2 regions of the Aquitalea sp. USM4 genome follow, and region 2 is predicted to be linked to the other one. Evidence: riboswitches for the same ligand, from Rfam matches in the RefSeq annotation. Region 2 holds a riboswitch; the other holds the start of a gene.
What was found. Region 2 has a riboswitch for glycine ahead of DKK66_RS15550 (L-serine ammonia-lyase). Riboswitches for the same ligand answer to the same signal wherever they lie in the genome.
Positions count from the first base shown of each region.

Region 1 (6,303 bases), 630 kb from region 2:
TCTACGAAGGCGTGACGCTCAACCCGATGTACTGGCCGGCCCGCCGTCAGGAAACCCTGATCCTGCAAGCCATCTACCAGCACCACCCCTACTTCGCCGGCAAGGTCAAGGTATGGTGGGGCGACTGTGACAAGAACCACGGCCCGGCCACGCTGGAAGGTGGCGACGTGATGCCGATCGGCAACGGCGTGGTGCTCATCGGCATGGGCGAACGCACCAGCCCGCAAGCCGTGGTGCAAGTGGCCAAGAACGTGCTGGGCAAGGAAGGCGGCGCCACCCGCGTGATTGCCTGCCAGATGCCCAAGTCGCGTGCCGCCATGCACCTGGACACCGTGTTCAGCTTCCTCGATATCGACCTGCTGTCGGTGTTCCCGGACGTGGTCAACGAAATCGTCTGCACCAGCATCTACGCCGGTGACAAGGACGGCGAAGTCCGCTTCGAACGCCACGACGGCGTACCGTTTACCGAAGTGGTACGCCAGGCCCTCGGCCTGAAGGAAGTGCACATCATCCAGACCGCCGGCGATGCCTACCAGCGCGAACGCGAACAATGGGATGACGGCAACAACGTGGTGGCCCTGGACCGCCGCGTGGTGGTGGCCTACGACCGCAACACCTACACCAACAAGCTGATGCGTCAGCACGGGGTGGAAGTGATCGAGATTCCGGCCTCCGAACTGGGCCGTGGCCGTGGCGGTGGTCACTGCATGACCTGCCCGATCATCCGTGACGAAGTGAAGATTTAAACCGCTGCACCTGCAGCACACCAAGCACATCAATCTCGCCCGGTGGCGTCGGCCAAGCCCGCCACCCGGCACCGGAACAAGGAGTGTTACCATGGCTTTCAATCTGCGCAACCGCAACTTCCTCCGCATGCTGGACTTCACCCCGCGCGAAATCCGCTACATGCTCGACCTGGCCCGCGACCTGAAACGCGCCAAGTACACCGGCACCGAACAGCAACACCTGAAGGGCAAGAACATCGCCCTGATCTTCGAAAAAACCTCCACCCGCACCCGCTGTGCGTTTGAAGTGGCCTGCTACGACCAGGGCGCCAACGTTACCTACCTCGGACCGTCCGGCTCGCAGATCGGCATCAAGGAATCGATGAAAGACACCGCCCGCGTACTGGGTCGCATGTATGACGCCATCGAATACCGTGGCTTCGACCAGGACATGGTAGAGAACGAACTGGCCAAATTTGCCGGCGTCCCGGTGTACAACGGCCTGACCGACGAATGGCATCCCACCCAGATGCTGGCCGACGTGCTGACCATGTGGGAAAACAGCGACAAGCCCATCTCGCAAATCAGCTACACCTACCTGGGTGACGCCCGCAACAATATGGGCAACTCCCTGCTGGTGATTGGCACCAAGCTGGGCATGGACGTGCGCATCGGCGCGCCGAAACACCTGTGGCCGAGCGACGAACTGGTGGCCGAATGCCGTGAAATCGCCACCAAGACCGGCGCCCGCATCACCCTGACCGAAGACGCTGCCGAAGCCGTCAAGGGCACCGACTTCATCCACACCGACGTGTGGGTATCGATGGGCGAACCGGCCGAAGTGTGGGCCGAACGCATCCGCCTGCTGAAGCCCTACCAGGTGAATGCCGCGCTGATGGCTGCCGCACAGAACCCGCAAGTGAAGTTCATGCACTGCCTGCCGGCCTACCACAACAGCGAAACCAAGGTGGGCAAGGAAATCGCCGCCCAGTACCCGGACCTGGCCAATGGCATTGAAGTGACCGAAGACGTGTTCGAAAGCGAAGCCTGCATTGCCTTCGAGCAAGCCGAGAACCGCATGCACACCATCAAGGCAATTCTGGTGGCCACGCTGGGCGATTAAGACTGGACAACGTGGCAAAGCCCTGCCGCATTGTCAGTCGTTAAAGCCTGACCGCAACACCGCTTCACCCACCACGACGACACCCCCTTGAAGTCGTGGCGGCGGAATCCGCTCCCCCTCACTCAGGCGGATTCCACCCTCCGGCAGGTCATCACCCCGGTGACCTGCCGCCCCATCCGACACACACCGGCCTGCCACAGGCAGACCGGCCACGCCACTGTCCCGACTGTGCGGACAGGGCCAGAAAAGGAAACATCATGCGAGTCGTCGTAGCCCTGGGCGGCAATGCCCTGCAACGTCGTGGCGAAGCCATGACTGCTGACAACCAACGCGCCAACGTCAAGGTGGCCGCCGAACAACTGGCCGCCGTCACCCGGCTGGGCCACAACCTGGTGATGTGCCACGGTAACGGCCCGCAAGTCGGCCTGCTCGGCCTGCAAAACGACGCCTACGCCCGCCACGTCGACGGCAAGGTCACCCCCTATCCGCTGGATGTACTGGGTGCCCAGACCGAAGGCATGATCGGCTACATGATCGAACAGGAACTGGGCAACGTACTGCCGTTTGAAGTGCCGCTGGCCACCATCCTCACCCAGACCGAAGTCGACGCAGCCGACCCCGCCTTCCAGAACCCCACCAAATTCGTTGGCCCGGTGTACAGCAAGGAAGAAGCCGAAGCGCTGGCTGCCAGCCACGGCTGGACGGTGAAAGCCGACGGCGACTACTACCGCCGCGTGGTACCCAGCCCGAAACCGAAACGCATCTTCGAACTGCGCCCCATCAAATGGATGATCGAAAAAGGCGCGGTCGTGATTGCCGCCGGTGGCGGTGGCATCCCCACCATGTACCAGGGTGACAAACTGGTGGGCGTGGAAGCCGTGATCGACAAAGACCTGGCCTCCGCCCTGCTGGCACGCGAAGTGGACGCCGACTACTTCGTCATCGCCACCGACGTGAAGAGCGTGTTTGTTGGCTGGGGCACTCCCGAAGCCAAAGCCATCCGCCACGCCCACCCGGACGAAATGGACAAGCTGGGCTTTGCCGCCGGTTCGATGGGCCCGAAAGTGGAAGCCGCCTGCGAATTCGCCCGCCTGACCGGCAAGCGTGCAGTGATTGGCGCGCTGGAAGACATCGAGAAGATCGTCAAGGGCGAAGCCGGTACCATCATCTCCACCGAGAAGAGCGGTATCGAGTGGTACTGAGGCAGGGCGCTGCAACACCTGCGGTAGCGTTGCGACGTCGGCTGAAGGGCAGGTGAGATGTGGATCAACAAGGGCTGCTGCGGCAGCCCTTTTGTTATGTCTGATCAATAATGAATAAATTGTGACAAGGAATTATTCGTATTTTTTCGATTGTGAAAATAACGCAAAAACAACAGGATAGATGACTTCGCGTGAAGATATTCTTGGCTTGCCTTTGTCTTTATCTGCAACGATAATCGCCCCCATCATGCAGGAGAGAGTGGCCAATCGCGGCCACCGCCGAAGGCGCAAGCGCACCCGCAATCGCTCAGGCAAAAGGACTGCATCATCGGATATCACGTATCTGCTTTACTCTGGAGAGCGCTGCCCATGAAGGCAGCCACCGAAGGGGCTAACGGCGGCTGAAAACGCCCGCCGGAAAATCTCAGGTGTCAGGACAGAGGGGTGTTGTACCAAGACAGGCAAAACACCCCCTTTGCAAGGACGCACAGATGACGGCCCCGAAACGTACCCCCCTGTTTGACGCTCATGTCGCCGCCGGCGCCAAGATGGTTGATTTCGCCGGTTGGGAAATGCCCATCCATTACGGCTCCCAGCTGAAGGAACATGAGATCGTGCGCAGCGACGCCGGCATGTTCGATGTGTCCCACATGACCGTGATCGACATCACCGGCAGCGATGCCAAGGCCTGGCTGCAACAGCTGATTGCCAACGACGTGGCCAAGCTGGGCTTTGAAGGCAAGGCGCTGTACTCCGGCATGCTGACCGAAGACGGCACCGTGGTGGACGACCTGATTGTCTACCTGACTTCCTACGGCTACCGCATGGTGGTGAATGCCGGTACCACTGATAAAGACCTGGCCTGGATGGAGAGCCACAAGGCCGGTTTTGATGTCTCCCTCAATGTACGTCGCGACCTGGCCATGCTGGCCGTGCAAGGCCCCAATGCCATTGCTAAGGTCTGTGCGGTAAAGCCGCAACTGGGCGACGCCATTCAATCACTCAAGGTATTCCAGGGCTTGCCTGCAGGCGACTGGTTCTTTGCCCGAACCGGCTACACCGGTGAAGACGGTCTGGAAATCATGATTCCGGCCGGCGAAGCCATCAACTTCTTCAATCAGCTGGTAGAGGCCGGCGTGGCCCCCATCGGCCTGGGCGCACGCGACACCCTGCGTCTGGAAGCCGGCATGAACCTGTACGGCCACGACATGGACGAAACCGTATCCCCGCTGCAGGCAGGCATGGGCTGGACCATTGCCTGGGAACCGGCCAGCCGTGACTTTATCGGCCGCAAGGCACTGGAAGCCCAGAAGGCCGCCGGTGTGCCGATGAAGCAGGTGGGCCTGGTGCTGGAAGGCCGTGGCGTGCTGCGTGAAGGCCAGAAAGTGGTAGTGGAAGGCGTGGGTGAGGGCATCATCACCAGCGGCACCTTCTCGCCCACCCTCAAGCACTCCATCGCCATCGCCCGCGTACCGGCCGCAACCGGTGCCGACGCACAGGTGGATTTGCGTGGTACGCTCACCGCTGTCCGCGTGGTGAAGATGCCGTTCGTGCGCAACGGCAAGAAAGTTTTCGAATAACAGCGAGCCGGGAAACACCATGCCAGCCTGCGGGCTGCACTGCGGTTTCCCGCTCCCGTAACGGTTCAATCAATCCGAGGAGATTCAATCCATGAGCAATATCCCTGCCGAACTGAAATACGTTGCCAGCCACGAATGGCTGCGTCTGGAAGCCGACGGTTCCGTTACCGTAGGCATTACCGAACATGCACAAGAGCTGCTGGGCGACATCGTGTTCGTCGAGCTGCCGAAAGTGGGTGCCAACCTGGCTGCTGAAGAGCAGGCCGGCGTGGTGGAATCGGTAAAAGCCGCTTCCGATGTATACGCCCCGATCGCCGGTGAAGTGCTGGAAGTGAACGCCGAACTGGAAGCCGCTCCCGAGCTGGCCAACAGCGAGCCCTATGGCGCTGGCTGGTTCTTCAAGATCAAGCCGGCCAATGCCGCAGATCTGGACAGCCTGCTGGATGCCGCTGGCTACGCCAAGGAAATCGGCGCCTGATTGCACGCTGTCAAAGCCTCGTGATGTAAACCATCGCGGGGCTTTTTCAGTTTCAGAACCCGCTCAATATCTGCTGCGCTTCGGCGATACTGCGTTAAAAACATCTTCGGAATGCTCATTTACTCTGTGTAAATTCCGCTTCCTCAGCCGTTTTTGCCTTGTCTCGCTCTAGCTCACAAGATCTTGAATGGATTCTCTGGCACAGCTCTTCATTACCGGACACCCACCATGACTCTTGCTTCCCTGTTTAACCGTAGCGAATTCATTGCCCGCCATATCGGCCCCTCTGATGCCGAACGCAGCGAAATGCTGGCCGCAATCGGTGCCGCCTCGCTGGACGATCTGGTTGCCCAGACCCTGCCGGCCGACATCCGCCTGAACCGTGCGCTGGACCTGCCGTCCCCGGTGCCGGAAGCCGAAGCCCTGGCCGCGCTGAAAGAGGTGGCCAGCCGCAACATCGTCAACAAGTCTTTCATCGGCCTGGGTTACTACCCGGTGCTGACCCCCACCGTCATCCTGCGCAATGTGCTGGAAAACCCGGGCTGGTACACCGCTTACACCCCGTATCAGGCTGAAATCGCCCAGGGTCGTCTGGAAGCGCTGCTCAACTACCAGCAAATGGTGATGGACCTGACCGGTCTGGAAATGGCCAATGCCTCGCTGCTGGACGAAGCCACCGCCGCCGCCGAAGCCATGGCCATGGCGCGCCGTGTATCCAAGAGCAAGTCCGCGCAGTTCTTTGTCGACAGCCGCGTGCTGCCGCAAACCCTGGACGTGATGAAAACCCGTGCCAAGTACTTCGGTTTCGAGCTGGTTTCCGGCCACCCGGAAGAGGCTGGCAATGGTGACTACTTTGGTGCGCTGTTCCAGTATCCGGGCGAAGCGGGCGACCTGATCGACCTGACGCCCTACATTGCCGCCGTCAAGGCCAAGGGTGGTGTGGCCGTGGTGGCTGCCGACATCATGGCGCTGGTGGCACTGAAGTCCCCGGCCGAAATGGGTGCCGACGTGGCCATCGGTAACACCCAGCGCTTTGGCGTGCCGATGGGCTACGGTGGCCCGCACGCTGCTTACTTTGCCTTCAAGGATGAAATGAAGCGCTCGGCACCTGGCCGTATCATCGGTGTGTCGGTCGATGCCAAGGGCAAGACCGCGCTGCGCATGGCGCTGCAAACCCGCGAGCAGCACATCCGCC
Region 1 is NZ_CP029539.1:2,736,195-2,742,497, forward strand. It holds gene DKK66_RS12680 (arginine deiminase) at 1-746, shown strand, start outside; gene DKK66_RS12685 (ornithine carbamoyltransferase) at 838-1,848, shown strand; gene arcC (carbamate kinase) at 2,106-3,050, shown strand; glycine riboswitch at 3,291-3,383, shown strand; glycine riboswitch at 3,394-3,500, shown strand; gene gcvT (glycine cleavage system aminomethyltransferase GcvT) at 3,542-4,630, shown strand; gene gcvH (glycine cleavage system protein GcvH) at 4,722-5,108, shown strand; gene gcvP (aminomethyl-transferring glycine dehydrogenase) at 5,337-6,303, shown strand, end outside.
Region 1: it holds a riboswitch for glycine, as region 2 does, so the genes downstream of both, gcvT (glycine cleavage system aminomethyltransferase GcvT) here and DKK66_RS15550 (L-serine ammonia-lyase) in region 2, are expected to answer to the same signal.

Region 2 (6,303 bases):
TTCGCAGGCCAGCAAATCGGCCCCGCTGGCGGCCAGCACAGCCAGCCGTGGACGGTGAAAGTCCATCAGCTGCGCCACGCTCAGGCCATAATCCCCCCGGTATTCCGAGCCATCCGCCAGCATGGCCCCGTAAGGTCCGACCGACGCTGCCACCAGCGGCGCTGTCGCCTCTTCTGGCTGGCCGGCCATGAAGCGTTGGCGCGCCTGCAAGGCCAGATCCACCGACAGCTGCATCAGCCGGGCGGCTTGCAGCCGGTCCAGGCCACGCCGGGCAAAGCCCTCAAAACTGGCCTGGTAGCTGGATGTGGTGATGATGTCGGCCCCGGCCTGCAGATAGTCCAGATGCAGCCGGGCGATGGCCTGTGGCGCTTCCAGCAATACGCGTGCCGACCACAGCGGGTCGGCCAGATCAAAACCGCGCGCCTCCAGCTCGGTGGCCAGCGCACCGTCCAGCAACAGGCAATCGCGTTGCGCCAGCCTGTCCTGCAGCACCGTCAGGCCTGCCCTGCTCATGTCGCCGCTCCCGGTTTTTGCTGCATGCGCTGGCGCAAGGCTTCAATGGCATAGCGCACTTTTGCCGGCTGGGCATCGCGCCGTGGCGTCACCACGAAGATCCCCAGGGCAGGCAAGCGCCATTGCGGCAGCACACGCAGCAAGCGCCCATCGGCCAGTTCCTGCCGCACTTCGGGCTCCGGCTGTATCGACAGGCCCATGCCAGCCAGCACAAACTGCCGCGCCGCCAGAATGTTATTGCTGCTCACCCGCCGCTCCACCATTGGCCGCTCTACCTCGCCAGCTGCATTTTCCATGGTCAGCCAGGTGTGACTGCGCTCATGGTCCAGCATCACCCATTGGTGCTGTTCCAGTTGCTGAGGCGTGGTGATGGCCGGATGACGCGCGAGATAAGACGGTGCCGCGCACAACACGCTCTCCCAGTCCGCCAGATGGCGCGCCACCAGCGAGGAATCCTTCAGATCCCCGGCACGCAAGGCAAGGTCGATGCGGTGCTGTACCAGATCGATCATTTCGTCATGAAAGAACAGCTTCAGGCTCAGGCGCGGATGAGCCGCCAGCAAGGGGGCCAGTGCTTCGGTGAGCATGGGCCCGGCAAAGCCGGTGGGTGCGGACAGGCGCAATTCGCCCACCGGGGCGTCACGCATTTCGTTCAGGCGCTGCTCGGCCAGGCGCGCGGCGGCCAGCATGTCGGCACAGCCCTGATAAAACAGGCTGCCTGCTTCGGTCAGGGTCAGGCTGCGCGTGGTCCGGTGCAACAAGGACACGCCATGTTCCGACTCCAGCTTGCTGATGTGCTGGCTGACTGCTGATGGCGTCATACCCAGCGCACGTGCCGCCGCCACCATCGAGCCTTGCTCCACCACGGTGGCAAACACTGCCATACGGCGCAAGATATCCATATTATTAAGTTTGGCTAAGTTATTAATGCCAGTATCAGCTGATTATCAGCAGGACGGCAAGTCATTACACTGCGATTCATTCACTATCCACCCAAAGGAATGCAAAATGAAAATCGCTCTGATTGGTGCCACAGGCTTTGTCGGCTCTGCCGTACTGCAAGAACTGCTGGCCCGCCAGCATCAGGTTTCCGCCATTGTCAGCCGCCCGGAACGCCTGCCCGCCCACCCGCAACTGACAGCCGTCAAGGCCGATGCCTATGATGCCGCCGCCATTGCCCAGGCCGTTGCCGGACACGATATGGTGATCAGCACCTTCAACCCCGGCTGGGACAAGGCCGACATCCGCACCCTCTTCCTCAAGGGCCATGCCGCCATTGTGGCCGGCGTGAAACAGGCAGGGGTGAAGCGTTTTCTGGAAGTGGGCGGTGCCGGCAGCCTGTACGTGGCACCGGGCGTGCAACTGATCGACACCCCGCACTTCCCCGCCGAATACAAGGAAGGTGCCGAAGGTGCCCGCCAGGCACTGGCAGACTTGCAACAGGAAACCGTGCTGGACTGGGTATTCCTGTCGCCACCGGCCCTGCTGGCTCCGGGCGAGCGCAGCGGTCAGTACCGTCTGGGTGGCGATGCGCTGCTGATGGATGGTGAAGCCCCCGCCGGCATCAGCGTGGCCGACCTTGCCGTAGCCATTGCCGACGAGGTGGAAACGCCGCGCCACAGCCGCCAGCGCTTTACCGTCGCACACTGATTTTCCCGCGTACCCGCCTTGGCCGCCTTGCTCCTGCAGGCGGCTTTTTTCATTAGCCCGCGCATGCTGCAACCGCACATCAAAACCCGCACCAATATTGGCGTTGACAGCCATTCCCGGCTTATCTACAGTGCCAGCCAGCCGTAATGGATGGCGCAGGAGAGATCACCCCGCAGGTGACGCCGAAGGGGTATCGCCCCAGAAACTCTCAGGCAAAAGAACTGCACCATCATCTGGCTCTCTGGAGAGAAGACCCGGGCCTGTTTGCTGCCCTGCGGTCTCGCCGAAGGAAGGTCGCCTGCCGACCACAATCTCTCAGGCAAAAGGACAGAGGGGGCGAAGACTGCGCCATGCCTGCGCGCAGGCTGTCCGGCTGAATTCAAGGGGCAAGCCCCGGCCGCCAGCCACCGCCCGGCACCAGCAGACCCGCGCCCGCTCGCCAACCCCCACCCGGTTACCGGACTTGACGCTTCACGACGCCTGATGGCCGGAAGCAGAACAGTCAGCCTGCACAAAGCATGACACGCTGACACACGACACACGGGCCTGCATCCGCAACCAGGCAGTCCCCCACCCGCAACACCGGCAGCCTGCACGGCAAGCTGCCTGCATCAGACAAGAGAGCATCATGGCAATCAGTGTTTTTGACCTGTTCAAGATTGGTATCGGCCCGTCCAGCTCCCACACGGTTGGCCCGATGCGTGCCGCGCGCCAGTTTGTCGCCCGGCTGGAAAAAGATGGCCTGCTGACGGCCACCCGCCGCGTACGCAGCGAAATGTATGGCTCGCTGGGAGCGACCGGCAAGGGCCACGGTTCGGATACCGCCGTTTTGCTGGGCCTGGCGGGCGAACTGCCCGACATGGTGGATACCGACGCCGTACCGGACATCCTGGCCACCATCCGTCAGGAAAAACAGTTGAAGCTGCTGGGCGAGCACGCCATTGCCTTCAACGAGCCGGACGACCTGATCCTGCACAAGCGCAAAACCCTGCCCTACCACCCCAACGGCATGATTTTTGAAGCCTTCGACGCGGACGGCAACAGCCTGTCCAAGCGCGCCTACTATTCGGTAGGTGGCGGCTTTGTGGTGGATGAAGCAGCCATCGAAGCCGGCTTTGCTCCGCCGGGCGTCACCGAGCTCAAACACCAGTTCAATACCGCCGCCGAGCTGCTGGCACTGTGCAAGGAACAGGGCAAGAGCATCAGCCAGATCATGCTGGAAAACGAACTGGCCTGGCGCAGTGAGGAGGAAGTACGCCGTGACCTGCTCACCATCTGGGGCGTGATGCAAGCCTGTGTCAAACGCGGCTGCCAGCGCGAAGGCACCCTGCCCGGTGGCATGAAGGTAAAACGCCGCGCCGCCGACATGTACCAGAAGCTGCTGGCTGCACCGGAAGCCGCGCTGCGCGACCCGCTGACGGTGATGGACTGGGTGAATCTGTATGCGCTGGCGGTGAATGAAGAAAACGCCGCCGGTGGCCGCGTGGTCACTGCCCCCACCAATGGCGCCGCCGGCATCATCCCGGCGGTAATGCATTACTACGCCCGCTTTGTACCGGGCGCCAGCGAAGACGGCATCGTGCGCTACCTGCTGACCGCCGGTGCCATCGGCATCCTGTTCAAGCTCAATGCCTCCATCTCCGGTGCCGAAGTAGGCTGCCAGGGTGAAGTGGGCTCGGCCTGCTCCATGGCGGCAGGTGCGTTGGCCGAGGTGATGGGCGGCACGCCGGAACAAGTGGAAAACGCAGCGGAAATCGGCATGGAACACAATCTTGGCCTGACCTGCGACCCGGTAGGCGGCCTGGTGCAAGTGCCGTGCATCGAGCGCAACGCCATGGCCTCGGTCAAGGCCATCAATGCCGCGCGCATGGCCTTGCGTGGCGATGGCCAGCATTGCGTGTCGCTGGACCGCGTGATCAAGACCATGCGCGACACCGGCCGCGACATGAGCACCAAGTACAAGGAAACCGCCCGTGGCGGCCTGGCCATCAATGTGATCGAAGTACCGGTCAACGTGGTGGAGTGCTGAGCGCCCTGCCCGTTCTGTGAACCCAGACAAAACGCCGTGGACACTGTCCACGGCGTTTTTCATGGCTGGCACTGCCTGAAAAACTAAACTGCCAGCGGTTCCAGCTTGCGCAGCCGCAGGGCAATCAGCAGCAGGGCCAGCAAACCCAGCGCAATCATCGCCGCCACACCATTCCATTTGCCCATACCCCACAGCAGGCCGGAGAAGGAACCCACCACACTGGAACCCAGATAATAGGCGGTGAGGTAAAACGCCGAGGCCAGCGCCTTGCCGCGTTGCGCACGACGGCCAATCCAGCTGCTGGCCACCGAATGGCCACCAAAGAAGCCGAAGGTAAACAAGGCAATGCCTGGCACCATCAGCCACAGCGAATCCGCCAGCGTGCACACCAGCCCGGCGGCCATCAGCACCACCATCAGCCACAGCATGTTGCGGCGGCCAAAGCGGTCGGCCATGCGCCCTACCCAGGCCGAGGCCCAGATGCCCACCATGTACAGCGAGAACACGAAGCCCAGCACGCTGTGGCTCAGGTTGAACGGTGCGGCCAGCAAGCGGAAACCCAGATAGTTGTACAGGCTGACAAAGCAGCCCATGAACAGGAAGGCGGACAGGAACAACCAGGGCAGGCCGCCGTCGGCAAAATGGCTGCCCACGTCACGCCGCAGTTCGGCCAGGTTCAACGGCACCGGCTTGAAGTGTCGTGAATCCGGCAGGCTGCGCCAGAATTCGATGGCACCGGCAAGGCCCAGCACGGCCAACGCCAGCACCGCTGCACGCCAGCCAAAGTGGTCAGCAATCACCGCGGCCAGAAAGCGCCCGCTCATGCCGCCCAGTGCATTACCGGCAATATACAGGCCGATGGAATGGCCCAGTGACAAGGGCTCCACTTCTTCGCTCAGATAGGCCATGGCCACGGCAGGCAAACCGGCCAGCACCACGCCGAAAATGGCACGCAGGTAGAGAAACTGCTGAAAGCCGGGCGCAAAAGCCGCCAGCAACATCAGCAGCGCGGCCAGGCTCAGTGCAATATTCATCACCGGCTTGCGCCCCACCTTGTCCGCCAGGAAGCTGGCCGGAATCAGCGCCAGCGCCAGGCCGGTGGTGGGCACCGACAGCACGCTGCTGGCGGCAGCCGGGCTCAGGGCAAAGTCTTGCGCAAACATCGGCATCAGCGGCTGCATGCTGTACAGCATGGAAAAGGTGCAAAAGCCGCCGACAAACATGGCACGTGCAGTGGCACGAAAGGCGGGCGAACCGGCTTGCAGGCGGGCGCTGGGGGAAATGGTGTTCTCCTGTGAGGCAGCAGGGCCTGCATGTAGCGTAGCAGCACAGGAAGCAGAATCGGGAGCCATGATGAAACCGGTAGCAGTGATACAGGATTCGAGCTTAGTCCTTGACAAAACAGCAGTCCAATATATCTTTATTCAATTTTTAATACTTTAAATGTATCAATATGGAACTGCGCCACCTGCGTTACTTCGTCACCGTTGCCGAAGAGCTGCACTTCACCCGCGCTGCCGAGCGCCTGCACATCGCCCAGCCGCCCTTGTCCCAGCAAATCCAGGCACTGGAAGCCGAGCTGGGCGTGGCCTTGTTTCTGCGGGAAAAGCGCAAGGTGGAACTCACCGCCGCCGGTCAGCAATTTCTGCAACGCGCCAGGCGCATTCTGGCCGATACCGAAGAAGCCGCCGAACAGGCCAGACGCGCCGCACGCGGTGAGGTGGGCGAGCTGCGCATCGGCTTTACCTCCTCCCTGCCGCTTACCCCCATCCTGCCCGCCGCGCTGCATGCCTATCGCCAGCACTACCCGGCAGTACGGCTGACCTTGCGCGAAATGTTCACCACCGACCAGTTTTCCGCCTTGCAGCAGCAGGATATCGACGTCGGCTTCGTGCGTTTCAACGGCCTGTCTCCGGCAGACCGGATAGTGGTGCAGGAGCTGCGGCGCGACCCGTTGCTGGTGGTGATCAACAGCAACCACCCGCTGGCAGGTGAGCCCAGCCTGTCACTGGGGCAATTGCGCGATGAGGGCATGATCAGCTATCCGCGCAGTGCCGGTACCGGCCTGCATACGGTCATCCGCCAGCTGTGCGAGGCCAATGGCTTCGAGC
Region 2 is NZ_CP029539.1:3,366,444-3,372,746, reverse strand. It holds gene mmuM (homocysteine S-methyltransferase) at 1-513, opposite strand, end outside; gene DKK66_RS15560 (LysR family transcriptional regulator) at 510-1,397, opposite strand; gene DKK66_RS15555 (NAD(P)-dependent oxidoreductase) at 1,522-2,163, shown strand; glycine riboswitch at 2,310-2,397, shown strand; gene DKK66_RS15550 (L-serine ammonia-lyase) at 2,792-4,192, shown strand; gene DKK66_RS15545 (MFS transporter) at 4,276-5,544, opposite strand; gene DKK66_RS15540 (LysR family transcriptional regulator) at 5,646-6,303, shown strand, end outside.